4 regions of the Arthrobacter sp. lap29 genome follow, and region 1 is predicted to be linked to each of the others. Evidence: riboswitches for the same ligand, from Rfam matches in the RefSeq annotation. Region 1 holds a riboswitch; each other region holds the start of a gene.
What was found. Region 1 has a riboswitch for thiamine pyrophosphate ahead of RY113_RS12705 (3-oxoacyl-ACP reductase). Riboswitches for the same ligand answer to the same signal wherever they lie in the genome.
Positions count from the first base shown of each region.

Region 2: linked by a shared signal. The riboswitch ahead of RY113_RS04090 (bifunctional hydroxymethylpyrimidine kinase/phosphomethylpyrimidine kinase) and the one ahead of RY113_RS12705 (3-oxoacyl-ACP reductase) in region 1 are both predicted to bind thiamine pyrophosphate.
Region 3: linked by a shared signal. The riboswitch ahead of RY113_RS06170 (ECF transporter S component) and the one ahead of RY113_RS12705 (3-oxoacyl-ACP reductase) in region 1 are both predicted to bind thiamine pyrophosphate.
Region 4: linked by a shared signal. The riboswitch ahead of thiO (glycine oxidase ThiO) and the one ahead of RY113_RS12705 (3-oxoacyl-ACP reductase) in region 1 are both predicted to bind thiamine pyrophosphate.

Region 1 covers NZ_JAUCEK010000007.1:22,373-30,190, reverse strand. Annotated here, with positions in the region: gene RY113_RS12740 (L-serine ammonia-lyase) at 1-1,269, shown strand, start outside; gene purU (formyltetrahydrofolate deformylase) at 1,273-2,229, shown strand; gene RY113_RS12730 (YtxH domain-containing protein) at 2,329-2,613, opposite strand; gene RY113_RS12725 (pyridoxamine 5'-phosphate oxidase family protein) at 2,701-3,195, opposite strand; gene RY113_RS12720 (GlsB/YeaQ/YmgE family stress response membrane protein) at 3,247-3,516, opposite strand; gene RY113_RS12715 (ferritin-like domain-containing protein) at 3,950-4,513, shown strand; gene RY113_RS12710 (hypothetical protein) at 4,645-5,124, shown strand; TPP riboswitch at 5,207-5,300, shown strand; gene RY113_RS12705 (3-oxoacyl-ACP reductase) at 5,376-6,140, shown strand; gene RY113_RS12700 (LLM class flavin-dependent oxidoreductase) at 6,176-7,480, shown strand; gene RY113_RS12695 (hypothetical protein) at 7,583-7,818, opposite strand, start outside.
Region 2 covers NZ_JAUCEK010000002.1:200,275-208,092, forward strand. Annotated here, with positions in the region: gene RY113_RS04085 (Rne/Rng family ribonuclease) at 126-3,680, shown strand; TPP riboswitch at 3,797-3,895, shown strand; gene RY113_RS04090 (bifunctional hydroxymethylpyrimidine kinase/phosphomethylpyrimidine kinase) at 3,886-5,571, shown strand; gene rplU (50S ribosomal protein L21) at 5,965-6,273, shown strand; gene rpmA (50S ribosomal protein L27) at 6,334-6,591, shown strand; gene obgE (GTPase ObgE) at 6,765-7,818, shown strand, end outside.
Region 3 covers NZ_JAUCEK010000003.1:130,866-138,683, reverse strand. Annotated here, with positions in the region: gene RY113_RS06175 (ATP-binding cassette domain-containing protein) at 1-1,020, opposite strand, end outside; gene RY113_RS06170 (ECF transporter S component) at 1,023-1,655, opposite strand; TPP riboswitch at 1,702-1,821, opposite strand; gene RY113_RS06165 (beta-N-acetylglucosaminidase domain-containing protein) at 1,964-5,035, opposite strand; gene RY113_RS06160 (DUF4235 domain-containing protein) at 5,286-5,546, shown strand; gene mnhG (monovalent cation/H(+) antiporter subunit G) at 5,656-6,018, opposite strand; gene RY113_RS06150 (monovalent cation/H+ antiporter complex subunit F) at 6,015-6,281, opposite strand; gene RY113_RS06145 (Na+/H+ antiporter subunit E) at 6,287-6,946, opposite strand; gene RY113_RS06140 (Na+/H+ antiporter subunit D) at 6,943-7,818, opposite strand, start outside.
Region 4 covers NZ_JAUCEK010000001.1:120,533-128,350, forward strand. Annotated here, with positions in the region: gene RY113_RS00550 (FUSC family protein) at 1-703, opposite strand, end outside; gene RY113_RS00555 (MarR family transcriptional regulator) at 777-1,283, shown strand; gene thiE (thiamine phosphate synthase) at 1,455-2,132, opposite strand; TPP riboswitch at 2,147-2,272, shown strand; gene thiO (glycine oxidase ThiO) at 2,267-3,580, shown strand; gene thiS (sulfur carrier protein ThiS) at 3,589-3,828, shown strand; gene RY113_RS00575 (thiazole synthase) at 3,878-4,678, shown strand; gene RY113_RS00580 (4a-hydroxytetrahydrobiopterin dehydratase) at 4,699-5,046, shown strand; gene RY113_RS00585 (hypothetical protein) at 5,129-5,434, opposite strand; gene RY113_RS00590 (DUF3107 domain-containing protein) at 5,482-5,706, opposite strand; gene RY113_RS00595 (TetR/AcrR family transcriptional regulator) at 5,770-6,408, opposite strand; gene RY113_RS00600 (MetQ/NlpA family ABC transporter substrate-binding protein) at 6,666-7,466, opposite strand; gene RY113_RS00605 (methionine ABC transporter permease) at 7,570-7,818, opposite strand, start outside.

The DNA.
Region 1 (7,818 bases):
CACGACGGCGAGCTGGTCGACGTCGTACGTGTGCAGACCCAGCTCTTCGGCTCTTTGGGAGCCACCGGGCGCGGCCATGGATCGGACAAGGCAGTGGTTTTGGGTTTGCAGGGCCAGGACCCGGAAACCGTGGACACCGCCACAGCGGATGACCAGGTGGCCGAGGCGGCACTGGAAGCACGGCTCATGCTGGGCGGAACCCACCGCGTTGACTTCAATTTTGCAGACGATGTCCTGCTGCACCGGCGCAAGTCGCTGCCGGCACACCCCAACGGCATGACATTTCAAGCCACCAACCATCACGGCGCCGTTGTCCGCGAACGTACCTACTACTCAGTGGGAGGCGGTTTTGTGGTGGATGAGGAAGCCGTAGGCGTGGATAGGGTGGTCACAGACACCACTGTTCTGCCCCACCCCTTCGCCACAGCGGATGAGCTGCTGGCCATCTGTGCCCGGGAGGGTATGAGTATTTCAGAGGTCATGATGACCAATGAGATGGTCTGGCACACCGAGGCGCAGCTGCGGGAGAAGCTGCTGAACATCTGGGCTGTTATGCAGGACTGCGTTGACAATGGCTGTGCTGCGGATGGCATCCTGCCCGGCGGGTTGAAAGTGACCCGCCGGGCACCCGGACTGTTACGCACGTTGAAAAAGCCCAGCAACGCGGATGATCCGCTGCGCGCCATGGAATGGGTCAATCTGTTTGCGCTCGCCGTCAATGAGGAGAACGCGGCGGGCGGACGGATTGTCACAGCACCCACTAATGGGGCGGCCGGCATCATCCCAGCGGTGTTGCACTATTACATGAAGTTTGTGCCCGGGGCCAATGAGGACGGGGTGGTGCGGTTCCTGTTGACAGCTGCCGCCATTGGCATTCTTTTCAAGCTCAACGCCTCCATCTCTGGGGCCGAGGTGGGCTGCCAAGGCGAGGTGGGCTCCGCGTGTTCCATGGCGGCAGGTGCACTGTGCGAAGCTTTGGGTGGCACCCCGGTTCAAACCGAGAACGCGGCGGAAATCGGGATCGAGCACAACCTGGGCCTGACGTGCGATCCCGTGGGCGGGCTAGTGCAGATCCCCTGCATTGAACGCAACGCGATAGCCAGTGTCAAAGCAATCAATGCCGCGCGCTTAGCCACGCACGGTGACGGCAGCCAGAAAGTTTCATTGGACAAAGCGATCGAAACGATGCGTCAGACAGGTGCCGACATGATGAGCAAGTACAAGGAAACCTCCCGCGGGGGCCTGGCCGTGAACGTGATTGAGTGCTGAGCCATGACCACCACACACCATAAAACCGGTCAATGGTTCAGTGCTGAAGCGGGGGAGCGGTCCAGCCAGTACGTCCTGACCTTGGATTGCCCGGATAGCACCGGGCTTGTCCATACCGTCTCGGGATTCCTGCTGGAGCGCGGGGCGGACATTATTGACAACCTGCAATTTAGTGACCGTAGGCATCTTGACCAAGGCGCTGTGGGGGCCAGCGGTCACCAAGGTGAACCCAAGGGGCACTTCTTCATGCGCATCCATTTTGAAGCGCCCGGCGGAGCCGAGTCAGAGACGATGCTGCGGGAGCAGTTCCAGCCGCTGGCACAAGAGGCGGGCATGCGCTGGCAACTGCGTCCCCACGGCGCCAAAAGGCGGGTGTTGATCATGGTCTCAAAGTTTGAGCACTGCCTCAATGACTTGCTGTTCAGGACCAGGACAGGGGAACTGCCTGTGGATATTGTTGCTGTGGTCTCCAACCACTTGGACCATGAGCGGTTGGCGCAATGGCATGGCATACCGTTTTTCCATGTCCCCATCTCCGCCGCGACTAAGCCGGCTGCTGAGGCCCGGTTACTGGAATTGGTAGATGAACTGGACGTTGAGCTGGTGGTGTTGGCCCGCTATATGCAGGTGCTCAGTGATGATTTGACCCGGAAGCTGGACGGGCGCGCCATCAATATCCACCACTCATTTCTGCCCAGTTTCAAGGGCGCCAAACCCTACCACCAGGCTTACGCCCGGGGAGTGAAAACGGTGGGGGCCACTGCCCACTACGTCAACAGCGAGCTCGATGAAGGGCCCATCATTTCCCAACAAATTGTGGAAGTTGACCACACCTTCGGACCCGATGATCTTGTGGCGGCGGGTAGGGACACCGAGTGCAAGGCATTGAGTAACGCAGTCCAGTGGCATTGTGAAGGTCGCGTTATTCTTCACGGTAACCGGACCGTTGTGCTGCGCTGACTGGTGCTGCGCTCAGGGGTGTGGTGCTTGAGATGCGTGCCCGCATCTCAAGCACCAACTCTTCGCAGTTGGCAAAGTGGTCAACCTGGTCCGCGGTGCTTAGCCTCTGCCGCGTCCACTGTGGAGTCCGGCATCTCGGAACGCATCGGAATTTTCGGCAACGGATTCCCTGGCTGGGAGAACCTGGTGAACCAGCTTGTTCACAGCTTCGCCAGCTTGGGCTTTCACGCTCTCTTGAACACTCGCCACGGTGCCCTGCACTTCATCTCTATTCCAGAGCTTTTGCACCGAGGATTTCAGTTGATCGTAGTGAGCCCTCCCGGCCCTACTTCCTAGAATATATCCAGCGCCAAGGCCTGCAATGAACGTCAACTTAGCTTTCATACGTACTCCATCCGTCCTGTTTTGGCTCTCTTTTAGGGAAAAATTGCGCTCGTGAAGAAAGCAAGCACCCTTTCAGAGATCTACCGCTCAGAGATCCACAGTGCCGCTTTCTCCTGCATCAATTCTTTCCCCGCTGATGCGTGCCTTGGCCCACTTGAACACAGTGGCCAAGACGCCGCCGGGAGATTCCCAATATTGAGCACCATCGGGGCGCACCCGGATCAAGACCAATTCCTTGGACTCGGGGCCATCCGGGTAGAAAGCAGCGGCTGCCGGATTCCACAATTCCCGCGCTTTCGCTTCACTGGTGATCACTGCGGCTTGTCCGTGAAGTGAGAGCCACTGGTCTTTTCCCGCGAAGGAAAGGTTAACCTCTGGTGCCAGCTGCGCCTGTTCAACAGGGGAGGTGCCAGCAGAGCTGAGAAACCACAGTTCACCGCCGTCCTCGACCTTGGCAACCGTCATTGGATGACTTAGCAAGCCGTCAGGGCCTTGGGTAGTGAACATGCAAATGCGGTGCGAATTGATGATCGTCAGGACTTTGTTGAGGTCTTCGGTTGCTGAATCTTCGTTCGTTAACATGGGGACATTCCTCCTGAAGTGGACGCTGCTTTGGTTAGCACGCTGCTCTGGCTAGGCTGCTGACTTGTTGCGGCCGGTGATGGCTCCGTAGACGCCCGCAACAACCAGGCCGCCAACAATGGCTAGGAGCCACGAGCCTAGGCTCCAAAATTCCATTTTTCCGCCGCCGAAGAGAAGGTCTCCGATCCATCCTCCAACAATGGCGCCAACCACACCCAATACAAGGCTGGTGATCCAACCGCCGTTAACCCGTCCTGGCAGAACTGCCTTAACAATGGCGCCGACAATTAGACCCAAGATAATCCATCCGATGAAACCCATGGTTACTCCTAAAGTGCAAGAAAGTCTTTACTCGTATGGCGTAATTGAGAACGGTCTCCATGCACTGCTCTCAGTGCATCACTACTGCACGCATTTCGAGTTTTTGCCATCGATCCAACGGGATCGACTCATCTACCCTAACCACATTCTTGGACTAAATGCACGCCAAGATACGTAAATTTGCGCTGGAAGGCCGGCCCTGAGCGTTGCTGGAAAGCAGTGACATTGATTCCTGCCGGGGTTCCTGCAAGGAGCCGTCCCAACGGAGATATCCATACGGATAACGCTGAATTTTCGCGGCTATTGCCTCAGGAAGATCTTGGATATTTGTTGACTGGGTGGTTAGAGTCTAGAAACGAGGAGGGCGTCCTAGAACTGACGCAGCAAGAAGACTTGTTTCACTACGTGCCAAAACGATTGTGGAGGAAACGCTATGTTTGAACGATTCACAACACTTGATGAGATTTTTTGCTACAAGCTTGGAACTGCGCTGACCATGGAACACGATTCTTTGGATTTGATGGAAGAGTTGTCAAAGTCAGCGATGCGCAGTGTTCTCACCGAGTTCTTTGACGAACATGCCCAAGAAACCCGGCTGAACATTGAGAATCTGGAACAGTGCCTGGCATTGATGGGTAAGGAAAACAGCCAGCATCCCTCGCCCACTACCAAGGGGCTCGCCAAAGAATTGAAATCCTTTATGGCCAAAACTGACAACACACTCGTAGACGCTGTTGTTGTTGCCGGTGCTCTGGAAAGCCAGCACCATGAGGTGGCCGTGTACGAGTCTCTCCTCCTACAAGCAAAATCCCTGGACGTCACCGAAGCAGTCCCACTCTTGAGTCAAAACTACTCACGGGAGCAGCTAGCCCTTGAAAAACTGAGGGCAGCCGCGGACACTCTGGCCCAGGCGGATGCCAGAGACCAAGATGGTGCAAACGGTGCCGGCCATGCTGTGATTGAGGTTCCGCCCTACCTGCCCCCTGGAAGCGTCTAGTTGCTGATCCTAACTCCCGGCGTGAGTGCGCCGGCCGTGAGCGCGCGAAGGAAGCGTTGCCGCGCTTACTTTCATGACCAGCAATGCCCTGTCTAAACAAATCACTATCTGCCCAACTGCCAGGAGAAATAATGAATTACAGTGCTGAACCAGTAGAAATCTCCATCCGACTCCAGGATGGCGATTGGACGCCCGAATCCCTGAAAGAATTGGTGGGCTCTTACCAGCAGAAGCTGCAGGCAATGGGGGCACCGGAAAACGCCATCGAAACGGTGGTGAAAACACCGGATGACGGCTCGGCATCCGTCCACGTCAGTTGGTCTCACCAAGGCCAGCAAACCTTCGCGGACATGAGTCAGACCGCCGTCAGCGAGGCACCTGACGCCCGTGGACATGGGGAAGTGATTCCGCCCGGAGAACCAACCCAAGACTCCCAAGGTCTGGGCGCTATTCTTGGGGATGCGGAACGTTCCGCCATTGACGAACCCGCCACTGACCGCGCTGTTCAAGCAGGGGAAAACGCCGTGGAACAAGCCGGTAATGATTACCTGATCAAAACGGGAGCAGATGGAAAAACGTACGTGGAGGACGTCGACCCCGCCAAGGGGTGACCCGCCCACAGCGTAAAGCCTAAAGCCTAAAGCCTGTGACCCAGATGCGCCCCGGAGTTGTAACCGTGGTAGCTTGGGCGGTGGACACGACACGGGGTGCCGCTTGGCGGCTGAGAGCTAGACCCGTTGAACCTGATCTCGATAATCCGAGCGAAGGGATGCCGGTCCTGCAGCAATGACGATTCGTAGCCCTTGAGGTGGCGTATTCGAGCAATCCTGGCATCCTTTCGAACTACTGAAGGGTGCACGCGATGCAAATCAAGGACCAAATTGTACTGATCACTGGAGCCGGCCGAGGCCTAGGCTCGGATGTGGCACGTTCCTTTGCCCGGGAAGGCGCCAAAGTGGTGCTGAATTACCGCAACAGCGAGGAATCAGCCCAGAGGCTCGCCGCCGAAATCGGTCCCGAGCAAGCTATTGCGCTGCGGGCAGATGTCACCACCACCCAAGAGGTACAGGACATGGTGGCAGCTGCTGCGGAGTATTTCTCTGCACCCATTACCACCGTGATCAACAATGCCTTGCCTGATTTTTCCTTCAACGGGGACGGCCGTTCCAAAGCCCATGCCATTGAATACGGTGAGTTCACGGCACAGTTTTCCGGTGTTGTGGGAGGTGCGCTTAACACGATTCAGGCGGCGCTTCCTGGCATGGCTCTTGCCGGGTGGGGCTCCATCATCAACATCGGCACCAACCTGTTTCAAAACCCGGTAGTGCCCTACCACGACTACACCTCCGCCAAAGCGGCGTTGCTGGCACTGACCCGGACCTTTGCTGCCGATCTAGGCCCGTCCAATATTCGCGTGAACATGGTCTCCGGGGGATTGCTGCGCACCACTGACGCCTCAGCGGCCACCCCAGAGGAAGTCTTTGAGCTTATTGCCGGTGGTACCCCACTGCGTAAGGTGACTACCCCGGCGGAATTTGCTGACGCAGCACTATTCTTCGCCTCACCCTGGTCCCGAGCCGTCACGGGGCAGAACCTTGTAGTCGACGGCGGATTGGTCATGAACTAAGGATGGAAACGCTCTCCTGCCCCAAAATTCGGGCGATGCACATCAACGCGTTCCTTTTCGGGGCTGGACACCACACCATGGGCTGGCGGCATCCTGAGTCCAGTGCAGCCCGGGTTGGGCAAATACAGTATTTCGAGGAACTAGCCCAGCTGGCCGAAACCGGTTGTCTTGACGCGGTTTTCTTCGCCGACGGGCATGCCGTCAACCGCCAGTATTCTGCCGGGGTACCCGGGCTTTTTGAGCCGATTACGGCGTTGAGCGCCATGGCCCGGGCCACAACGCACATTGGCCTGGTCACCACGGTCTCCTCAAGTTTCTACACGCCCTTTCACGCAGCACGCATGCTGGCATCACTGGATCACATCAGCGGGGGCCGGGTGGGTGCGAACATTGTGACTTCCATGTTTGATGCCGAGGCGCAAAACCATGGTTTTGCGGCCCTGCCCTCTCACGCGGAACGTTATGAACGGGCCAATGAATTTGTGCGGGTGCTAGGGCAACTGTGGGACTCTTGGGCGGATGAGGCATTGCCAAGAGACCGGGAGAAGGGAATGTTCCTTGATCCGGAGCAGATCCAGCCCATTAACCATGTTGGCAAGTACTTCCAGGTGGCTGGGCCACTGAACGTGCCGCGTTCTCCGCAGGGGCGCCCGGTGCTCTTTCAAGCCGGTTCCTCCGAGGCTGGGCGGGACTTTGCTGCTCAATTTGCCGAAGCTATTTACTCGGTGTCTTGGGATCAGGACTCCGCACTTGAGTTCGCCACAGACATCAGAAGGCGCCTATACGCTGCAGGCCGTGCTGGGACGCAGGTTCCTGTGCTCCCGGGTCTTGTGACATATGTGGGCGCAAGCCGTGAAGAGGCCTTGGCGAAGAAACGGGCGCTGGATGCCTACTTGGACATTGACGCGGCCATCACTCAGCTCAATATTTTCACGGGCATGGATTACCGTACTCATGGGCTGGATGATTTGGTGGCGCCCTTGGCGCCAGCTTCCACCTTTACCGGCCCCCAAGGCCGGTACCTCACCGTGGCACGCATTATCGAGACCAAGCAGCCCACACTGCGCGAATTGCTGGGTTTTCTGGCCGCCGGGGGAGGCCATGCCACCATGATTGGCACCCCCACCGAGGTGGCGGATGAAATGGTGGCCTGGTTTGAATCTGGGGCGTGCGATGGATTCAACCTGATGTGCCCCGCGTACCCCGATTCACTGCGGGACTTTGTTGACTTGGTGGTTCCGATCCTGCAGGAACGCGGGCTGTTCCGTACGTCCTATGAAGGAAGTACGCTGCGTGAAAACCTGGGCCTGGCACGGCCCGCGCGTCACCAAATTCCGTGAACCCGTACCGTCCGTGGAATTTCCGGCTTTCTGACCCTGGGCGGGAACAATGAAACCGTCCTCCCTGGGTTGCATTTTCATACCCCCGCATCAGAGATGACGTCATGAAGCTCGTTTGCTCTGGTGTGAGGGGCCACTGGCGAACCCGCAGCCAGTCAGAGCTAAGGACGTGGCCGAGGCAGCTAAGAGAAGGGCTAAACGCACGGATTTGGGGTGGGAGAACTGAGCGGTATTGCTCATGGTGACGATCCTATAGAGGGTGCCCGTCTTGCAGTACAGGGACTTGTACTCACCGCAGGGTATCTCTGCCCCGAGTGAGTGTTTTAGTGCCTCAGCAC
Region 2 (7,818 bases), on a different contig from region 1:
CCGGAAGTTGGTGCCGCCTGGAAAGTAATTAGACGACTTCCGTCAACGCCCGAGGGTGTTGGCACATCAGCCGACTTTGGCGCCCGATGTGGAGGTGCCAAATCGGTGCGAAGGCACTGCCCACAATGGAAAATGAACAGCCCACACTAGAGAACACAGAAGTTGCTCCGGCCGCAGCTCCAAAGACTCGCACCACGCGGTCCCGCCGAGCCACCTCAGCCGTCACCAGCCCTGGGACAGCCGCCGCAGCACCGGCCGAGGCTGAAACGCCAGCCAAGAAAGCTCCCGTGCGTCGCAGCCGCGCCAAAAAGAGCGATTCCCCGTTGAGTAGCTCCGCAGCGGAAGCAGAGGCGCCGTCCGTCAGCGATGCTGGCTTGTCGCTGCTCGACGCCAACTCTGAGAAAACCGGCTCTGAAGCCGCAGCCAATGACGTGGCCGCCCCCGCCAAGAAGGCCCCCCGTCGCCGTGCCAGCGCCCCCGTCACTGCTCCCGTTTCGGGCGAAGTTGCCGGCCAGGGTGAACTGATCCTGACAGGCGGCGCCCCAGCTACAGTTGTGCCTGAAGAAGATGCTCCTGCACGCAAGGCTCCGGTCAGGCGCAGCCGTGCAGCAAAAGCTCCCGTCACCAAGGTTGCAGCAGAGCAGCACGCAGACACGGGCGTTGTCGAAGTGCAAGCGACGGCTGAGGTTGCCACCGAGAAGGCAGACGCTCCCAAGGCCGCCACTTCCCGCACCCGATCAACCTCACGCCGTGCCTCTGCGAAAGCGGCAGATGTAGCCGCGCCGGAGGCCGCCCAGGTAGCCGACCAGGAGAGCGTCAGTGAGGTAGGGGCTGCCACCGAAGAAGCGCCCGTGCAGGTTGCTGCTGCAGCAGCGCCCAAGGCAACGCGCAGCCGCCGCCGGAGCTCAGCCCCCACGTCTACCCCCGCATCCGCAGCCTCGGCCGTAACCGCAGCTCCCGCCGAGGCTGCCGTACCTACCGTGACCGGTGCGCCTGCCGAAGGAACCGGTGCGAATTCCGAAGAAGCTGCCCAAGAACCCGTTGAAGCACCGCAGGCCATTGATGCGCCCGAACAAGCCGAACCCGCTGTGACGGACTCCTTGTTCCATGCTCCGGATTCCGGCATCTCGGCACTGTTCTTGGCGCCGGATCTGAGCCTAGTGGTACCCGTTGCTACCACGCAGGGCGGGAACCCTGAGGAGAACACGCAGGACGGAGCGGATGCCGATCAGCGTGGCCGCTCACGCAACCGTAACCGCCGGCCACGCGCAGCCGATACGCAGCCGGTGGATGAGAGCCAAGATGTCGACGTCGCTGAGAGCGATTCTGATGACAGCGACGACGGCGTGACCTCCCGCCGCCGCCGCCGTCGCCGCCGTGGCGATACGGATCTGGAGTTGACCGGCGGCAGCGATGAAGATCCGCCCAACACGGTGACCCGTGTGCGGGCCCCCCGCGTTCCTGCCGAGCCCACGGCAAGCGTCTCTAACCGTGTTACGAGCCTGCGCGGCTCTACCCGTCTGGAAGCGAAGAAGCAGCGCCGCCGCGACTCCCGCGATTCCGGCCGCCGCCGCACAGTCATCACAGAAGCCGAGTTCCTGGCCCGCCGCGAATCCGTGGACCGCGTCATGGTGGTCCGCCAGGCCGATGACCGCATCCAGATTGGTGTTCTCGAAGACGGCATCCTGGCCGAGCACTTTGTTTCCAAGACGCAGCAGGATTCCCTGATCGGCAACGTCTACGTGGGCAAGGTCCAAAACGTGCTGCCCAGCATGGAAGCGGCCTTCGTGGATATTGGCCGCGGCCGCAATGCGGTTCTTTACGCTGGCGAAGTTGATTGGGACGCAGCGGACCTCAACGGCCAGCCGCGCCGCATTGAAAACGCGCTGAAGTCCGGCGATTCGGTTCTGGTCCAGGTCTCCAAGGACCCTGTTGGACACAAGGGTGCCCGCCTGACCAGCCAGATTTCCCTGCCCGGACGCTACCTGGTGTTTGTGCCCGGCGGCTCCATGACAGGGATCTCACGTAAGCTGCCCGACGTCGAACGGAACCGTCTCAAGCGGGTCCTGAAGGACCACCTGCCCGAGAACGCCGGGGTCATTGTGCGCACAGCAGCCGAGGGTGCCAGTGAGGAAGAGCTCACCAATGACATCAACCGTTTGCGCGCCCAGTGGGAAGGCATCAACAACCGTGCCGCCTCCTCCAAGACGCTGGCACCGGAAATGCTCTACGGCGAGCCGGATCTGACCATCAAGGTGGTCCGTGACGTCTTCAATGAGGACTTCTCCAAGCTCATCGTCTCCGGTGAAGACGCCTGGGACACCATTGAGGCCTATGTGACCTACGTGGCTCCGGATCTGTTGGACCGTCTGGAGAAGTGGACCAACCCCGAAGACATTTTTAGTGCACACCGCATTGACGAGCAGATCAACAAGGCCCTCGAACGTAAGGTGTTCCTGCCTTCCGGTGGTTCACTGGTCATTGACCGCACGGAAGCCATGACAGTGGTTGATGTGAACACGGGCAAGTTCACCGGATCCGGCGGCAACTTGGAAGAGACCGTCACCAAGAACAACTTAGAAGCTGCCGAGGAAGTGGTGCGCCAGCTGCGGCTGCGCGACATTGGCGGCATCATTGTCATTGACTTCATTGACATGGTTTTGGAATCCAACCGCGATCTGGTGCTGCGCCGCCTGGTTGAGTGCCTGGGACGTGACCGGACCAAGCACCAGGTGGCCGAGGTGACGAGTTTGGGTCTGATTCAGATGACCCGCAAGCGTATGGGCACCGGCCTGCTTGAGGTCTTCGGTGAGCAGTGTGGCACCTGCGCCGGCCGCGGCATGGTCACCCACGAAATTCCCGTGGAGCACCGCCGCCCGCACACTCCCGGCGTGGAAGGCGCCCAGGTTCAGGCTCAGGTTCACGCACCCACCGTGGAGCAGCGCGAGCCGGAACGCACCGCTAACCGCTCAACCCGAAGCGAGCGGAAGCGCAACCGCAACCGTACGCAGGGGAACGAGGCGGAGCAGCATCAGGAAACCCCCGTGACGCCGCTGTCCGATGAGGCTGCCGAGGCCCTTGAAGCCGCGAAGGTGCAGAAGGCTCACGAAGCCCGTGCCGCGCTGGCGAATATTGCTGCCGCAGCTGCTGCCACGCATCACGAGCATTCCCCAGCGCAGGGGCACCACCAGGCTGCGGATGCTTCGGAGCAGCATGTAATGCACGACGCCGGAATCCTCACCTTGGGTGGGGAGGCCATTGAGTTGCCGCGTGGGCATCGCAGTGAAAGCGGTGGCATGGTTGCGCACAACAATGCTGATCAGGCAGCCGCTCTGGCGGGGCTGACTCAGGCGCTGGACCAGCTCTCAGCCCCCGGGGCAGAGCACTCTGCACCCGAGCCATCTGCACCCGAGCCCTCTACGCACGAGCACAAGGTAGCGGAGGCGGAAGAGTCCGGCAGTAACCGTTCCCGAGCACGCCGTGGCCGCCGCAACCGCAGCGCACGCAGTGCTCAAGGTGGTGCTGATATGACGGTAGAAACGTCAGAGGCGCCTGTTACAAGCCAAGGTTCAGCTCCCCACAGCAGCGCTCAGGTGCGCATCTCTACACCGGCGCCGGTAGTCCACAAGAGTGCCGAGCCCATCATTTTGGGTGTAGGGGTTCCGGCTTCCGAGCTGTAACCGCCTAGGCCTTCTCTCAATGGCCCGCAGCGACGCTTGAAGAAACGCAAATGTGCGTCACTTTACAGGCATTGCTGCGGGCTATTTTTTGTTGGCCTGCTAGCAGGGTTAGGGTGGAAACAGACACGGGGTGCCAGGCCATCAGGGCCGGCTGAGACAATACCCGTTGAACCTGCCCGGTTAGCACCGGCGAAGGGATGTCCCCATGGATACAACTGCACTAGTTTCTTCTGATCAAGACGCGCTACCCCTAGCCTCAACAGTCCAAGCCTCAACCGTCCAAGCCTCAACAGTCCACGCCTCGCTTGTTGCAGGCTCGCCAGCTGCGGCACTGCCAGCGCCACAGCTCCCGGGAACACGGCACCCACGGGTTTTGAGTATTGCCGGTTCCGACCCTTCGGGAGGGGCCGGTATCCAAGCCGATATCAAAGCAATCAGCGCCCATGGCGGTTACGCAATGGCCGCCATCACGGCATTGACGGCCCAAAATACGCGAGGCGTCCGCGAGATTCACGTGCCGGACGTTGGATTCCTTAGGGCACAGCTGGAAGCCATCTCCGAAGACATCAGCATTGATGCGGTGAAGATCGGCATGCTGGGCACGGCCGAGGTGATGAGCGCGGTAGGGCAATGGCTGGCGGCAACCCGGCCTCCCGTCGTCGTGCTTGACCCGGTCATGGTGGCTACCAGCGGTGACACGCTCATGGCTCCGGAGGCCCGCAACGCCATGCTCTCTCTGCTTTCCCTGGCGCACCTGGTCACCCCCAATATTCCCGAGCTTGGTGTCCTGCTGGGCAAGCCCGCGGCCTCAAGCTGGGACGAGGCGGTGCAACAGGGCAAGGAACTGGCAGCCGAACACCAGATCCGGGTGCTGGTCAAAGGTGGGCATCTTGCGTCTCGGAAATGTCCGGACGCCCTGGTTTCCGCGGACGGCACAGTGCATGAATTCATGGGGACACGCATTGACACCCCGAACACTCATGGCACCGGCTGCTCACTTTCGGCGGCTCTGGCAACTCTTATGCCCCAGCTCAATGATTGGCCCCGCAGCGTGGCCCGTGCCAAGGCGTGGCTGGCTCGTGCCTTGGAAACATCTGCTGAACTGGCGGTGGGTCACGGTTCGGGGCCCGTCAATCACCTGAGCGAACTGTGGGCAACTGCTGCTCCTCACGCAGATAGCTTCAGCCAAGAGCTCTGGGCGGACTGCGCTGAGCAACGTGCCGCGATTGCTTCCCTTGATTTCATTAGCGAACTTGCCGCGGGAACACTCGCCCGCAGGCACTTTGCCTACTATCTGGCCCAGGACGCACTCTACTTAGGCACGTACTCGCGGGTGCTCGCGAGGGCCAGTGCGCTGGCGCCGACCGAAGTGGAACAGAAGTTTTGGGCCGGCGGGGCACAGAACTGCCTCGAGGTGGAAGTCTCATTGCACCGAGATTGGCTAAGTCAGTATCCGTTGGAGCGGGAACACGATGCGGCGGGGCTGTTGGAGGGCGGTCACGGTGCCGGGCTGATGCAAGGACCTGTCACCAAACACTATGTGGATCACCTGCAAGGTGTGGCCTTCTCGGGAAGCTACGGCGAAGTAGTGGCCGCAGTGCTGCCCTGCTACTGGCTGTATGCGGAAGTGGGCCGCATGCTGCACACCGAGTATCTAGCGTTTGAGGGTGAGCACCCCTACGGGGCCTGGTTGCAAACGTACGCCTCCGAAGAATTTGCCAAAGCCACGGAAACGGCAATTGCCATCCTGGACAACGCAGCACGGAGCGGTTCAGTGCGTGAGCGGGCCGGCATGAAGGCAGCCTTTGCCCACTCCGCCGCGTACGAGGTGGACTTCTTTGCGGCCCCGCACCTGCACGCTCCTGCGCCCCAAGATACCCAGAGTGATTAACACCACGCCGGATAAAGCAAAAAATGCGGCGAGTCACGCCCGGAAATGCCTTTTTCTGATCTGAGTCGCGCTAAAGTTGCCTAGTACGGTTTCGGGGATCGCCGCAGCCATCGGATGAAAATATTCACTTGTCCGAGGATGCGCAGGATACGAAATCAGTCTCATTTGCTCCCGGAGCCAGAATTAGCGTATTCTTGATCTTCGGTGCTTACGCCAACACCTAGGGCAACCACTCCATGGCAGAACTCCATTGAGGTCCACGGCGTTGAGGCACATAGTATGCATACCGTGTCTGTTCAATCTTGAACTGCGGCGCATACGGTTAGCATGGTCAATTATGATTCATGTTGGCATAAAAACTTTGTAATAACGTCGAGAGAAGTGAGTTCCCCAGTGGTGTACGCGATTGTCCGCGCAGGCGGCCGTCAAGAAAAGGTTTCCGTAGGAGACCACGTGACCATGAACCGCGTCCCCGGTGGAGTCGGTAGCACATTTGAGCTGCCCGCTTTGCTCTTGGTTGATGGTGACAAGCTCACCACAGCCGCGAAGGACCTGGCTAATGTGAAGGTTACGGCTGAGAAGTTGGAGGATCTTCGTGGACCGAAGATCGTCATCCAGAAGTTCAAGAACAAGACCGGCTACAAGAAGCGTCAGGGTCACCGTCAGGAACTGTCCAAGGTCAAGATCACCTCAATCGCTTAATAAGCGCACTGAGCGTTAGATCCACTTAGATACTTTTAGTAAAAAGGCAGGCATTTTCAAATGGCACATAAAAAGGGTGCGAGTTCCACTCGCAACGGTCGTGACTCCAACGCTCAGTACCTGGGCGTAAAGCGCTTCGGCGGTCAGGTTGTCAAGGCTGGCGAAATCATCGTTCGCCAGCGCGGCACTCACTTCCACCCCGGCGTTAGCGTCGGCCGTGGCAAGGACGACACGCTGTTCGCATTGGACGCAGGCGCAGTCGAGTTCGGCACACGTCGTGGACGTCGTGTTGTAAACATCGTTGCAGCTACGGTCTAATACCAAAGCTTTTCCAGTGGAGCGGGCCGCATGGCTCGCTCCACTGGCTTTTAACACAGGCAGTTTTAACATCAGATTTTATTACCATCAGCAGCGCCAACCGATATCGGTGTGCAGCTGTGCAGCGGACTAGAATTAGTACGCAGTAGCACGTTCTATTCAAGGAGATTTCAGTGGCCAGCTTTGTTGACCGGGTTGTTCTGCACGTATCCGGCGGGACTGGCGGCCATGGCTGCGTCTCAGTTCACAGCGAAAAATTCAAGCCGTTGGGCGGGCCCGACGGCGGCAAGGGCGGCGACGGTGGCAGCGTCACCTTCCGCGTCAGTGACCAAACCACCACCTTGCTTGACTTCCACCACGCACCCCACCGCCGCGGCGGCAACGGCCAGCCCGGCATGGGTGACTGGCGGGACGGCAAGGACGGGGCATCCCTGATCCTAGAAGTACCCGATGGCACCGTTATCAAGGACCGAGACGGCAATGTTTTGGCCGATCTGGTGGGCATCGGTACCGAATATATTGCTGCCGCCGGTGGCCAAGGCGGACTTGGCAACAATGCTCTGTCCTCACTCAAGCGCAAGGCTCCGGGCTTCGCGCTGTTGGGTATTGCGGGCTCAGAGGCTGACATTGTCCTTGAGTTGAAGTCCATCGCTGACATTGCCCTGGTGGGCTTCCCATCCGCCGGTAAGTCCAGCCTCATCGCTGCCATGTCTGCGGCCCGGCCCAAAATTGCTGACTACCCCTTCACCACGTTGATCCCCAACTTGGGTGTGGTCCAAGCCGGTGACGTACGTTTCACCATGGCTGATGTGCCCGGCCTCATTGAAGGTGCCAGCGAAGGCAAGGGCCTGGGCCACAACTTCTTGCGTCACGTAGAACGCTGTGCCGCCATTGTGCATGTCTTGGACTGTGCCGCCCTTGAAGCTGACCGCGACCCCATCAGTGACCTCGCCATCATCGAGCGCGAACTTGACCGGTACGACGTTGACATGAGTTTCGCAGGAGCCGACGGTGACGTGGTGCCTTTGAACGCCCGCCCCCGCCTGATCGCCCTGAACAAGGTTGATTCTCCTGATGGCCGTGACATGGCTGGTTTTGTCCGTGCCGACCTGGAATCACGCGGCTACCGCGTCTTCGAAGTCTCCGCCGCAAGCCACGAAGGTTTGAAGGCACTCGGCTTTGCCATGGCTGAAATTGTCATGGCGGCGCGCAAGGCCCAAGCGGACA
Region 3 (7,818 bases), on a different contig from region 1:
GCCACTCACTGGGGCCAGCAGTCCGGCCAGGGTCAGTGCGAGCGTTGACTTTCCGGATCCATTGAGCCCGGTCACACTCAGCGCATGCCCGGCCCGCACCTGCACTGAAGGCACCACGGCTGCCGGCACCACCGGGCGGCGCTTGCGTCCCTTGGTGCGGGAGAGCGCCAAAGCCTCCGCCTCTAGCAGCAGGGGGCGTCCGGCGTCGGACGGGTTGGTGATGCGGGCACGGACTTCCGGGACGTGGCCAGGAACCCAAATACCAGCCTTGGCCAGTAAGTCCCGGCTCTGGGCAAGAACCGTGGCGGGAGGACCGTCGAACAGCACGCCACCGGGCTCTCCCAGGGCGGCCGGAGCCAACACCACTATCCTGTCCACCACCTCCAGCCAGACGGAGACGCGGTGCTCCACCACAACCAGGGTGGCCCCGGTTTCATCGAGGCTGCGGCGCACGGCGTCACGGACCTCCACCACACCGGCCGGATCCAGGTTGGCGGTGGGCTCATCGAGCAGCAGCAGGCCGGGCCGCATGGCCAAAATACCGGCTAGTCCCAGGCGCTGCTTCTGCCCGCCGGAGAGTGCGGAGCTGGAGTGGTCCAGTGGCAGGTTCAGGCCCACCGACTCCAAGGCAGCCGGGACGCGGCGCCAAATTTCCTCGCGCGGCACGGCAAGGTTTTCAGCGCCGAAGGCAACGTCGTCACCAATGCGTGAGAGCACCACCTGAGCATCAGGGTCCTGCTGCATGAGCCCGGTACGGCCGCGCGATTCGTGCACAGGGCGCCCGTCAATGAGCAGCTCACCCATCTCATTGGCGTCCTCGTCATCCCCGAGCACACCGGCTAGGGCGTGCAGCAAGGTTGATTTTCCGGCACCCGAAGGGCCCAGCAGCAGTACGCGTTCACCCGGGGAGATTTCCAAATCCAGGCCGTGGAGGGCTTGGTTGTTCCGGCCCGAATGCTGCCAGCCCCACCCCCTGACAGAGACCTGTACTGGTGCACCGCGGTTCTGCACGATGGCCATGACTAGATTGCCTTTTCGGTGGCGGCCCCACGTGAGGGCAGGTTCGCCAGCGCGCCTGTGCGTGCCAACCCGCGCACGGCCAGCCAAGAAATTACCCCCGCAATGAGAGCACCGGAGACCATGGCCAGCACCGCGTAGACGAGCTTCCATTCCAAGGCCCAGGCCACGTTGTAGATAAGGTTTTCATAGACGCCCAGCGCCAAGCCGGCCAAGGTTCCGGCCAAGATGGCAACGGGAAGATTGAATTTGCGGTAACGGAATACGGCGAAGGCCAGCTCGGCGCCTAGGCCTTGAATCAAGCCTGAGAGCAGCACCGTGAACCCGAAGTGGGTTCCCAGCAGTCCTTCAACGGTGGCGGCGATCAATTCGCAATATAACGCCGCGCCCGGTTTGCGGACCACTAAGGCACCCAGCACGCCGGCAATCAGCCAGCCGCCAACGTAAAGTGCACCAACGGGTGGGAAGGCTACGGTGAAGGCTGCGATGAAACCGTAGCCGGCGGACCAGAGCCAAAAGATAACGCCAACGGCAACACCCAGAACCGAGACGACAACAATGTCGACAACCCGCCAGGTGCTTTTGTTCTTTTGTTGCGTGTTTTTCGGGGCGGACGTGCCCGTAACTGACTTACTCATGTTTCCTCCTTTTCAGGAGGGGCGGCTGCAGCGGTCTTTCCGCGCAGCCGAAGAGAACTCGACTCCCTTCGCCGGTACTAGCCGGAGCAGGTTCGAGGGTCTGCGGCGAACCGCACTCTCAGCGCCGACACCCGATAAATGGGTGCACGCTCCCCTGTCGTGTTTGAATTGCGGCTTCAGCTTACCCCCGCTCACACCCGGTAGCCAATGCGTGGAAAGAAATGCGTCATGAAAAAAGTACTGCAGACGCCCACCGTGAGATGGAGGCCTGCAGTACTTGATGGAACCTTTTTCAGTTTTTGCTGTTGCTAGTGCTGGCGCACCTTGCGTCGGCTAGCCATGATCAACCCACCGAGCATGAGAATCACAGCGATCCCACCTGCTGCACCGAGGTTGAACCCGGTGCTGGCGAGGTCATCACCGGCACCTGCCGTGGCGCTGGCACTGGCGGAAGGTGTGGTTGAACCGTCCTTCGTGGGCGAGGCACTCGGTGACGGGGTGTCACTGGGTGCGGTACTGGCGGTGGCCGATTCGGTCGGAGTAACCGTGGCCGTCGGAGTCGGGGTCGCCGTGGCCGTCGGAGTCGGTTCCACCACTTCCTCACCAATGTACGGGCCGCCAGCCACAGGACCGGTGGCGCGCAAACCAAGCTCATAAACGGCCAAGGTCTGCTCACCCATGGCTGCTGCGCCCGGAGTGAATAGGATGCGGATACCCTCAATGCTTTCCTGCTCCAGAACAGCTTCCTGGAAACTGCGTTTCGGATCCAAGGCACCCACGGTGACCCATTCGCTGTCGACCTTAACTTGCAGGTCCCCTGCCACATGGCCCACCACAACGGCTGACTTCATGGCGGCCGGTGCATCCAGGGTATTGGAGAGGTATGAACCCTCTACCGGGGCCTGGGCAGGCTCGAAGGCTGTGGCAATGGTTGCGTCAAAGGCACTCTGCGCACCAGTACCATTTGCGCCCGGCAGGTTGCTGGCCAGCCGTTCATTTGCTTCCAGGGCCTGGAACTCGCGGATCTTCACCCACTGGCCACCCGGGTTGGTGCCCGTGGACACCAGACGGATGTACCGTGCGCTTACAGGAGTATCAAAGTTCTGCTCAATGCGCGGCTTGCTCTCAAACACTCCGGCCTGTGTCCAGGTGGCATTGTCCGCCGAATACTCCACCCGTGCGTGGTAGAACATGTCACCGTTATTGGTGTCGGAATCGGCCTGCTGGATCAGCACCTTGCCCACCGTCTTCACGGCGCCTAAGTCAATGGTGACGGTGGAACCGTTCACGGGAGGTGCACTGGACCACCAAAGAGTGCTGGGATCGCCGTCAACCATGCGTGTGAGCGCGTTGCTTTGGTAGGTGGGAAGTGAGGAAGTAGCCGTTGCGGGGAAGTAGCTGGACGCTGCCACGGGGCTCAGGTTCAGCCAGGTGTTGTACCGTCCCTGTGCCTCTTTGCTAAAGATTTCAAAGAGTCCATCTCCCACCGAAGGAACAATGACGTTAGGCGTGATGCCAATGTTGTTCGGCCCAACATCGGGCACGGTGGCCGCCTTGGCCAGAGCAATATCTCCATTGGCTGCAAGCGCACCATCCGTGGCGGCTACGCCATTTCCCGCCTTAATGGCCTCCAGCATGCTGATTTGCTTCTCCATGGCCGTGGCCCAGTGTGCTGCGGCGTCAATCCACGGCTTGGAATCATCGTAGAAGCCTGTCATGGCCATGTCAGGCAAGGTTTCCGGGCCTGCTGCAATGGTGGCCAAACGAGCCTTCAACGGTGCCATTCCGGCCGTGTTTCCGGCGTCGAAAGCTGTCCAGAAGGTTGCGATGTCTGCGCTCAGGGCCGGCGCCGTTTTGGATTCCGGACGGTAGGGCTTCCAGCTCTGGTTCAGGTCCACGAAGGTTTCCAGAGACGCCCTGATGGCCTCATTGGGGCCGGCAAGCTCACTGATAATGGAGGATTGTGTTGTTGCGGGCACATACTGGGGGCCGTTCCAGGAGTAGTCGCCGAACCCGGCCAGGGCGATCATCGAAGAATACGGTTCGATCATCGGGTTGGAAGTGATGCCGTCAATGTGTTTGTACAGGTTGGCGTCGCGGCCCTCCAGCGGGTTCAGGAACAGGCGTCCGCGCTGTCCATCATTCACGGGCAGGTTGTCCCAGATGTAGAAATGCTCGGCGTTGTAGGAAGTCACCGCCTTGGTTACTGAAGCTTCCGTAATGGTGTTGGAGAAGACGCCTTCACCGGTCCACTGAATACGGATCGAATCATCCGTCTGCAGACCAAACTCACCCTTGTAAGGGTCTGGACCGGAACCGGCATAGTTGGTGGGCACTGTCTGCAACGGTGCCAGCCCATGGACGTTAATGTAGTCCTTGACGATCCGGTTCAAATAGAACCCCTGGCCCTGGGCAAGTGAACGGAATCCCGGCAAGGTGAATTTTGCCTTGTCCGCGGCACAGTTCAGGTACGGGTTGATGTCATCGAGCGCAATGTAGAAGCTGCTGACACCGATTGCGCGCAGCTGATCAAATTTGGCCACGGTGGCGGCGAAATCCTGATCGTCGGAGTAGCAGACGTCATTGCCCGGTGAGAGTGCAAAAGTGAAATTAACGTGGTTGGCATTGGCCTCATCCACGAGTTCTTTCAAATCGTTCAGCTGCGCCTGCGGGTACAAATCACGCCACTTGGCACGCAGGTAATTATCGTCCTTGGGCGTGTAGATGTAAGTGTTCATCTTGTGCTTGCCGTAGAAATCAAACTGATCCAGGCGGGCCTGATGAGACCACGGGATGCCATAGAAGCCCTCAATGCCGCCACGGATGGACATCAACGGCCAGTCCTTGACCGTCATGGCTGGCGCCACACCGTTGGCAACAACCTGACTCAGGCTCTGCACGGCGTAGAAAGTACCTGTGGCATCGGTGCCGTTAAGTACCAGCGCAGGCTTGCCGCTGACGGTTCCGGTGGCGATGACATATCCGTCAGCATCCAGTCCAGCTGCGCTGCCGGATCCCACGGCCGTGAGCGCGGTGGATACAGCCGGGTTGTCCGCAACGGTGCCAAGGAAGACTGTGGCGCCGGTGGTGCCCACACCGCTGACAAAGGTGGCGGTACCACCGGCAGCGGTAATTACTTCCGCTAGCAGCTTCTTGGCTGCGGCATCCGCATTTTCACCGACTGCCACTTTTACTGCGCCTGTCAAGGGAACAGCAACGCCTGCGGTGCTGACTTCCTGGGGAGTGGGCAAAATTTCGGCGGCCGAAACCGCTGCCTGAGCGGCCGGAATCGCTGACGGAGACAACGCAGCCATCCCACCTCCGGCAATAATCGCCAGGGCCAGAGCCCCGGAAGTGACGTTCTTATACGCTCGTTTCAATCTGTTCCCCTTGGTGCTCCACGCTCACGGCAAACCTTGTTTGATATGGATCACATTCGCTCGCAACTCTAACGATGTGGCGCGGATCACGTCAACTGGTTAAGGGCCCGGCTTGCCTTGTGAGAGCACGCAAAGCGCCAGTGAATCTCGCCAGCTCCCGGGTTACCCGCTGCAGCTAAGGCAGTGAAAGCGCTAGGCTGAACTACAGTGCTTTCCCGCACCAGCGTGAATCCCCACAAAGGAGTCCTTTATGAACATCGTCTTTAAGTTGCTCGGAACCGGCATCAGCCTCGGTGCCGGCTTTGTTGCCAGCAAGCTCGTGGATTCCGTCTGGGAAAAGAGCACCGGCAACAAGCCGCCCAAGGATGGGGCGGATCTAAATAACAGTCTCCGGTCAGCACTGACCTTTGCGCTGGTCTCCTCGGTGGTTGCGGCCATCATTCAGACCCTGGCTTCACGCACCACCCAGAAGGCCATTGCACGCTTTAACAAGCACCCCGAAGAAATCTGAGCCCACTCCTCCCAAAAACGCAGCAGTCCCTCCCCCAAAAGTTACTGAGGCTTCCGCGTTACTGAGGCTTCCATTACTGCGGCTTCCGTGAAACTACGACGGCGGATGGCTAGGGCTTGCTTTCCTCTTCCACCACTGCGGCAACCACCTGATCGAGCTCATCAACACTGAGCATCTCAGGGCGGCGGTGTTTGGTCCGGTAGCCGGCCCGGCCCACCATGTGCGCCGATACCGGCACCGTGAGTAGCTGGAACAGCCAGGCCACAAGCAGAACCGGCAGCAAAGACCAGACGTGCATTTGCAAGCCAATGGCCGTCAACATCAGCAGCAAACCTAAAACCTGTGGCTTTGTTGCAGCATGCATGCGGCTCATCAAGTCCGGAAACCGCAGCAGCCCAATGGCGGCGGCAAGGCTCATGAGTGCGCCACCCAGCAGGGCGATCACCGTCAAAACATCAATGAGCGTATTCATCCGTCGCCTCTCTTATGGGCCGCAAAACGAGCCACCGTGACTGATCCAATGAACCCAATCACCGTCAGGACCACCAGCAGGGCCAGATTGTCCGTATGTTTATTTGCGGCCATGTCCGTGGCCAGTGCGGCGCCGAAGATGGCCAGCAAAACATCAGCGGCGATCACCCTGTCCAGCAATGACGGCCCGGAGGCAATCCGGTAGATAGTTCCGGCAGCCGCGAGCGTGAGCACCGCTGCAACAATAATGACCACAACATCCATGACGCTCACTGCCCCTCACCTAGGTCTTTTTGCTGATCGGGACTTTGCTGATCAGAATCTTGCTGATCGGGACTTTTGAGGATATCCGCATACGCAACCATGGATGCCCCAGTGCGTTCAGAGCGCAGCTCCGCCAGCTCTTCCTTGGTCCCCATCACAGTGATCAGCCTGGCTTCAATGTCTTGGATCCCTGTACGAACCCGCTCCACGCTTTCTGGAGTGGGCGCGTTCATTGCGTGGACGTAGAGAGTGGCGCAACCCCTATCCACTTCAACCACCAAGGAACCCGGAATCAGTGAGAGCACGTGACCCACCGCGGTCATGAGTAGATCCGAGGGGCTACGAAGCGGGACGGCAATGACTGCGTTGCGGATTTTGGGCCCCTTGGCAACCGCCCAGTACAGCACTTGGCAACTGGCAACGGTGACTTGCTTGAGGAACCACAAAAGGAAGATCACGGCCTGCAGCACGTTAAAGCGTCCACTGAGCTCAATGGGCGGCAGGTAAAAAACTTGTGACACTGCTAGCGCTATGAGGGCCCCAAAAAGAAGATTCCCGGCACTGAAGTCCTGCCACAGGGCGCCCCAGACAAGGACCAGCCAAATAAGCAGCGGTAGTTTTTGCAAAGGGTTCAGCTTGCGCCTGGCGTTGATGCTCTGGCTCATGGCGTACCTGCCCCTTCGCCAAGCACGGCTTCAATGTAAGGAGTGCGGGCCAGCATGCTGGTGGCAGCATCTTGGCTCAGTTCAAACAATGGTCCCGCAAAGATGCTCATTGCAAGGCCCAAAACCACCAAACCCATGGTTGAATACACCATCATCTTGGGCAGGATGGGGATCTCGTTCTCTCCAGAAAAACGTCCTTCGGTGGCATCCACATGTTTGCTAGTGCGCAATGCGCTCATGCTGGGCTGGCCGGAGGAGTCAGGTGCCGTGGCCAAAAGGACGGGGTCCGGGTTCTCGGCGTCGGCAGTGCTGCGCCAAAATACTCGGTTCCATACCCGGGCCATGACCAACAACGTCAGCAGGCTAGCCACAACACCGCCAATCACCACTGCGTAGGCCATGGGTGAGCCGTCAGCCACCCCCGCTTGCAGCAGCCCCAACTTCCCCAGGAACCCTGAGAAGGGTGGAATGCCGGCCAGATTCATGGCGGGAATGAAATAAAGCACCGCAAGGATCGGGGAGAGCTTTGCCAACCCACCCAGACGCATGATCGAGGATGTTCCGCCACGGCGTTCCACCAACCCTGTCACCATAAATAGCGAGGTTTGAATGGTGATGTGGTGAATGACGTAGAAAATGGTGGCGGCCAGCCCCAGCACGGAGGAAAGTGCCACACCAAAGATCATGTACCCAATGTGACTGACCAGAGTGAAGGAGAGCATACGTTTAATGTCCGTCTGTGCCAGCGCCCCAAGAATTCCTACGATCATTGTCAAAAGGGCAACAACTAGCAGCACCGCATTGAACTTATCGGAGGGAAAGAGCAGGGTTTCCGTGCGGATGATGGCATAGACGCCAACTTTTGTGAGCAG
Region 4 (7,818 bases), on a different contig from region 1:
TCAGCGCCACCGATCCCCGGGCCCCGCGCACGGCGGCGCGGGCGGCACCAAGGTGGGTGCCGCCGTGGGACGCGTCTGCGGGGAACTGCGTGGCCAGGCGCACCACGGCCGTGATGGACCGGGCAACGGCAAGGCGGGCCGGCCCTAGCGGGTTCACCAGAACAGGGGCCATTGCGGCGAGCCACCCCACGGCGGCGCCGATCCCCAATGCAGCCACGACGGGGGCAACTCCGGCCAGGCTATTCGCGTAGGCGGCGCCGGCAGCGGCGGCAAAGACCATGATGACGGCGCCCGGGCCGGTGATCCGGAAGGCGGCAAAGATGTGAGAGGCCAGGCCAGCAATGAGCGATAGCACAGCGATTTGCGCCGCCATGGGGACGCCCATGGCACCGAGCAGTGCGCCGATTCCGACCGTGACCAGCATTGCTGCAGCCACGATTCCCAGCATGGGAGCCAACCGGCGGTAGGGCTGGTAGCGGCCGAAGGCGCTGGTCAGTGCGCCCAAAGTGGCCACCCCGGCCAGTTGTTGCTGGCCCATAAGCCCGCCGGCAACCAAGACCAGGCTCGCCGCAATGCCCACCTTGATGGCCGGGGCAAAGATGGCGTCGGCCGGGTGGATGGCAAGGGACTTGTACCAGGTGCGGGGAGCCACAGAGTGGGCCAGGGCCGTGCCACAGTGGCGAAGCCGGGAGGTCATGATCATCTTTCCATACTACAATCTATTTTACTAGTAAAATAGATGTGAATGATGTGAGAGTAGTCTCTAGACTGGATCCATGAGTGTACATGCAGAGTCGGGTGACTTCGTTGACAGGGCGCGGAAGGGCTGGGCACAAGTGCGGCCGGACCTGGATGTGGCCAGTATTGAGGTGATGGGGCGGATTACCAGGATTGGTGCCTTGGCTAACCACCGCGCGGAGCGTCATTTGGTTCACGAAGGGCTGACCCGGGCAGAGTTCGATGTCCTGTGCACCCTGGCCCGCAGCGGTGCCCCCTTGCGTGCCAGTGAGGTGACTGCCTCGACAATGCTCAGCGGCGCCTCCACCACCAAAAATGCCGACCGGCTGGCCAGACGCGGACTGATCGAGCGCCTCCCCTGGGAGCATGACGGCCGGGTGGTGCTCCTGCGGTTGACGGTTCAGGGGCAGGAGTTGGTGGATCGGGAATTTCCGCGCTTTCTGGAGCGGGATCGCCAGATGCTCTCCGGTCTGAGCGCGAGCGAACAGGCAAAGCTGGCCACGCTGCTGCGTAAAGTCGCCTTAGCCGCAGAGTCTTCCAGCTAGGCCTCGTAACGCCACACCTCGTTGCGCCACCATCGGATTGTGTCCTCCGCGGCAGTAGCCCACCCGGGCCGGTAGCGTCGATTGCCGGGCACAGCTGCACACCAGCCACACTCACCGACCCGTATTCCAAGCCAAAGGGACTGGCAATCCTCGCAATTCTTGTGGCGCGAATTAGCCCAGCGCAGGCAGCCGGGATAGCAGGGCCTGGGCGGCCGCCGTCGGATCTTGTGCTTCGGTGATGGCGCGGACAACAACAATCCGGGACGCGCCCGCCGCCACCACTTGCTCCACATTGGACAGCTCAACCCCGCCAATGGCGAACCACGGCTTGGTGGTGTTCAGCGATGCGGCGTGCTCCACCAGGGAAAGCCCGACGGCGGCACGGCCCGGCTTGGTGGGGGTGGCCCAGAGAGGTCCCACACAGAAGTAGTCGGCGTAGGGATGCTTCGCGGCTGCCGAAACCTGGGCGGGGTCGTGGCTGGAAAGGCCCATCGAGACCGGCCCCAGAAGTGTGCGGGCGGCAGGCAGCGGCAAATCCTTTTGACCAATGTGGAACACGGGTGCGCCACTGAGCGAAGCGATGTCCGCCCGGTCATTGACAGCCCACAACTTGCCGCATTCCTGTGCAACAGAACGCAACACGGCCAGCAATTCAAGCTCTTCTGCTGCCTCAATGGTTTTATCGCGCAGCTGGATAATATCAACACCGCCAGCAAAGGCGGCCCGCAGAAAATCGGCAAAATCCCCCTGTTTGGCGCGGGAATCCGTGCACAAATACAGTTGGGCGCTCTGGATCGAGGCAACGGTGTGGGCGGGGGCGCCGTCATGGATGGCAGAAATATGGCTCATGTCTCATAGACTAGTGCAGTACCGCGGGAGCCAGTGAAGCTGGCTGAGAGGGCGCCTAATGCGCCGACCGAAATACGCCCCCAGCGGGCGTGGAACCTGATCCGGGTCATGCCGGCGTAGGGAAGGAAGGCATTGTGGCCGATATTTTAAGCACCGACGTAGCCGTCATTGGCGGCGGAATTGTGGGCCTAGGCATCGCCTGGGAAGCCCAACGCGCGGGCCACACCGTCACAGTGATTGATCCTGCCCCCGCCACTGGTGCAACCTTTGCCGCCGCCGGTATGCTGGCCCCGGTCAGCGAACTCCATTACCAAGAAGAAGAACTACTGGCGCTGACACTCGCCTCGGCCGCACGCTGGCCCGAGTTCGTGGCTTCGCTGCCTGTTAGCTTGAGTGCCGCTGAGGCGGAAGCTGCGCGGGGGACTGGCTTCAACGTTTCGCCCACCCTGGTTCTGGGCGGGGACCCAGCTGACCGGCAGGCACTGGCTGACCTGCACGAGGTTCAAAAACAGTATGGGCTGGACTCGGAACAGCTTTCCATCCGCGAGGCCCGGGCCCTGGAACCACTCGTCGGCCCACACATCTCCTGCGCCTACCTGATGAAACAGGACCACCAAGTTGACCCGCGTGCCATGGCCACCGCGCTTCGCATGGCACTGGAAAACGCTTCAGGGGCCCGGGGCGCCGTCTCAGAAGGCACCGAAACAAACGTGCCGGCACCAGCGTTCGTGGCGGAGACCGCCGTCGGACTTCTCCACAAGGATCCGGCGGATAGCCACTCGTGTGTGACCGGAGTGCTGCTAGCTGACGGGCGCGAAATCCACGCCAAGGAAGTGGTGGTGGCCAATGCCCTTGGCGCCCCGCAACTGGCCGGCCTGCCCGAGGGGCTGAAGCTGCCGGTTCGTCCAGTGTATGGGGACGTTTTGCGGCTGCGCGTGCCGGAGCATCTGCTCCCGCTGACCACCGCCACCATCCGTGGGCTGGTGCGCGGGGTGCCTGTCTACATTGTGCCGCGCGAAGACGGCACCGTAGTGATTGGGGCAACAAGCCGCGAAGACGCCAACGCCGGTGTCAGCGCCGGGGGAGTACACCAGCTACTGCGCGATGCCCAGGTGTTGCTGCCCGCCGTGGCCGAGCTTGAACTGCTCGAATGCACCGCCCGTGCCCGTCCCGGAACCCCGGATAACGCCCCGCTGCTGGGACGGGTTTTGGGAGCAACCGGGCGGGACATCACCGGTCTCATCATTGCCACGGGCTTCTTCCGGCACGGTGTGTTGCTGACCCCCATCGCCGCGCTGATAGTCCGCCAGCTGTTGGGGGACATCACGGACCTGGCGTGGACGCATTTCCGCCCCGACCGTTTTTCTCCGTCACTCACCGCTGGCACCGCCAGCACCGCCGGCCCAACCTCGATACCGCTTGCCGGCCCCGCCGGCCCAACCGCGTAGGAGCAACCATGTTCACCATTCAACTCAATGGCACCACGGAAACCCACCCCGCCGGGACCACAGTTGCGGACCTTGTCACGGCCACCACCGGCAGGGCGCTGCTCGCCTCGGGACAGGCTGCCGACGGCGGCCGGCTTGGTGTTGCCGTTGCCCGCAACTCAGGCATTGTGCCTCGCAGCCAGTGGTCCGCCACTGCCGTGGAACACGAGGACGAACTTGAAATTGTCACAGCAGTACAGGGTGGCTAAGATCCCCGCCAACACATCATTGACCGTCCGAGACCGAAAAGTGAATGCCATGACCGAAGCACTGACCCGTAACGATTCCCTGGTAATTGACGGGATTGCGCTGAACTCCCGGCTCATTATGGGCACCGGAGGTGCTCCGAGCCTGTCCGGACTCGGTGCCGCACTCATCGCCTCCGGCACCGAGCTGACCACCGTGGCCATGCGCCGCTACTCGGTGGATGAGGCAGCGGGAGGTGGCACCAATTTGTTCCAGTTGCTGCTCGAGAACAACATTCGCATTCTGCCCAACACGGCCGGCTGCTTTACGGCCCGTGAAGCTGTGATGACAGCGGAACTGGGGCGTGAGGCCCTGGATACCGACTGGGTGAAATTGGAGGTCATCGCTGACGAGCACACCTTGCTGCCCGACGCCCTTGAACTTGCCGACGCCACCGAGCAGCTTGTCAACCGTGGCTTCAAGGTGTTCGCCTACACCAACGATGACCCGGTTCTGGCGCTGCGCCTGGAGCAGCTTGGAGCCACCGCCGTCATGCCGCTGGGTGCCCCCATCGGCACCGGCCTGGGCATCTTGAACCCGCATAATATTGAGCTGATTGTTTCCCGCGCGTCCGTTCCCGTGGTGCTCGACGCCGGAATTGGCACCGCCTCCGATGCCTCCCTTGCCATGGAGCTGGGCTGTGACGCAGTCCTATTGGCCACGGCAGTCACCCGTGCCCAAAATCCGCTTGTCATGGCCGAAGCCTTCAAACACGCCGTGATCGGTGGAAGACTGGCAGCACAGGGTGGCCGCATTCCCAAGAGGGCCCACGCCTTGGCTTCCTCGGCCATGGATGGCCGCCCTGACCTGTAGAACTAGATAAGGAGCCTGCCATGGCGCCCGCAGATGATGTGTTGACCCGGACCCAGATCGATGCTGAACTGGCAACCCTGCCTCAGTGGCGATACGCCGGTGAGCTGCGCTGCGTGCTGAAGTGCCCGACGTCGGCCGGGGCCTTGGAGTTGTTCGCCGCCATTGGGGCGCTCGCCCAGGAAGCCAACCATCACCCGGATGTGGACTGGCGCTATGACACCTTATTTATTGCCACCAGCTCCCATGATGCGGGAGGGCAGATCACGGCACGGGACATTACCTTGGCCAGAGCCATTTCCGCAGCGGCCGTGGCAGCCGGTGCAGAAGCTGCAACGGAAACAAAAAATGATCCCGATCCCGCCTTTTGAAACCGAAATATCGGGCTCCAAAGGCGGGATCGGGATCATTTCCCGGACAGTTCAGCTTTAGTGTGGTACAGCCGCTGCGCAGTTAGTGCATTTGCAAAATTGCGGTGTTGCGCTCCACTTGATGCTGGTGGCGGGCACGGCCTACAAAACCGGCGGTGGCCCAGGCGGCCGCTCCGCCCACCAGCATGGAAAGAATCCAAGGCATCCAAGCGGTGGCGCTGTCATTATTTAGCCCCACAGCCATGGTGAGGATCCAGACCAAGAGAGAGGCAGCCACGGCGGCACCGGCGGGGAGCGCCGCACCGAACATGGCGCGGTGCTTGTCCACAGCCCAGGCAATAGCGCCGAAAGCGGCGGCGGTGAGGGCAATAATGACCAGGGCAACCATGAATGTATCCGCCTCTACGAGCTGTGGATCAGTGACAAAAAAGGGTTCTAGAGTGCGCCGAAGCCTACACCGCGAGCCTTCTCGCCACCCAGTTCAACGTACCCCAGCGCGTTGCCCGGAACAATGATCATCCGGCCCTTTTCGTCTTTAAGACGCAGCTCGGAGCCCTTGGCCAGAGCTTCGGAGACCTGGTTGGCGACGTCGTCCGCACTCTGATCGGATTCAAGGATGATTTCACGGTTGATGTTCTGGATGCCGATCTTGATTTCCACAGCTGTCTCCTTGGTGCACACGTACTTTTAGATGGATATTACAACCACTCTAGGGGCAGCGTGTCAGGATTCCTTGGGGAATCGGCTAATTCCGCGCCAAGCTAAACGGTAAACCAGATCACTGGCCACATCTAGATCAAGGTCGCCGCTTTCTTCGAGCCAGTACCGTGCGCTGACCTGGGCCATACCCGCCAACGCCCGGCCCAGCAGAGCTGCCTCAACAGGGGGCAACTTAGTATCCTCGGCAATGACAGCACCAATCGCGTCGGCGTAGTTGGCATTGAACGCCTCCAGCCGGGCAGCTACCTCGGGATCGTTTACAAGATCGGATTCAAAGACCAACCGGTGAGCCTGATCGTCGTTGGCCATGAATTCAAAGTAGGCCTTCATGGTGGCCTGAACCCGCAATTTGTTATCGGAGGTGGAATTCAAGGCAGCCACCAGCATTTTTGTCAGAGCATCCAAATGGCTCTCCAACAGTGCCAAATACAATTCCCGCTTGCTGGGGAAATGTTGGTACAGGACAGGCTTGCTGACCTTGGCGGTTTCGGCAATTTCATCCATGGCGGCACCGTGATAGCCATGGTTGACAAACACCTCCAGCGCAGAGGTCAGCAGTTGTGCTCGGCGCTCATCACGCGGCATGCGGCTCGACTGCGTCTTCGGCGCGGGGCTATTCTTCGCGGCTGGATTCAAAGTCATGATGGCTGCCTTTCCCTCCGATGCCCGTGGCTGGTGCATGGGGCGGTTCGTGTCATTCTACCGGCCGGTAATCAGCCATACGGCGCAGACTTGGCCGGATTACTCGGGCTAATTATGGGTAGGGGCCGAGCAGGCATGGCGTGGGACCAAGAATACTGCCTGGATCTGAGCCACATCTTCATAGGGTCCCCACAAAAAGAAAAGGGGCCGCCGGTGAGGGCGGCCCCTGGGTGCGCCTGAATCAGGTGCACAGAAACTTAGGATGCGGGGATGACAAGACCCTTGAACTCGGTTTTGAGGAAGTCCCTCATATCCTGTGAGGTAAGCATCGTGAAGAGCTTCTGCACGCGGGGATCATCCTTCATCTCCGCCTTTACCGCCAGCACATTGTAGAAGGCGCTGTCCTCTCCCTCCACCAAGAGCTGCTTGTCTGCGCTCAGGCCTGCAGGCAGTGCGAAGGCCAACGTGACGATCGCCGCGTCCTTGTCATTGAGGGCCTGCGGGAGGCTGGCGTTCTCAATCTCGATGAACTTGAAGTTCTTGGGGTTCGCGGTGATGTCCTTGAGCGTGATGGGGTTCTCTTTGACCTCAATCAAGCCCTTGGACGCCAACAGCAGCAAGGCACGGCCTTCATTGGTGGGGTCATTGGGGACGGCGATGGATGCGCCGTCGGGCAGTTCGCTCAGTGTGGCAATGTCATTGGAGTAGAGGGCCATCGGGGGCAGGTACACCTTTCCGACACTGACCAGGTCCTTGCCGGAGGCCTTGTTGTAGGTCTCCATGAAGGTGGTGTTCTGGAACAAGTTGGCGTCAATGTCACCGTCACTGAGGGCAGCATTGGGGGTGTTGTAGTCGCTGAATTCCTTGTAGTCCACGCTCAGCCCATCCTTCGGGGCCAGTTCTTTGGACACGTACTTGAGCATGTCGCCGGCAGGAACAGCAAGAGCCCCGACCTTGATGGTGTCAGCGGCTGACTCGGAGCCCGCGCCGCAAGCGGTGAGTGAGAGGATAGCGGCTACGCCAACCGCGGCGGCTTTGAGCATTGTGGAACGGATCATGTCGATTCTTTTCTTAGAGGTGTTTGCATGGACGGACTCTCCCGCGACATGCACTTTTTGACGGTTCGGGGATTGAAGCTAAAGGAACGGACGGGCGCGTTTCTTAGCGGTGTGAAAGACGCCGCGCGGCAAAGTTGCCCAGGGATTGAAATAGCTGCACCAGCAAGATCAAGAGGATGACCACGGCAAACATGTATTCAGGGCTATAGCGCTGGTAGCCGTACCGGAAGGCCACATCGCCCAGACCGCCACCGCCCACGGCGCCCACCATGGCCGAATAGCCGATGAGCCCCACAATGGTGGTGGACAGCCCCAATGCAATGGCGGGCACGGCCTCGGCCACCATGACTTT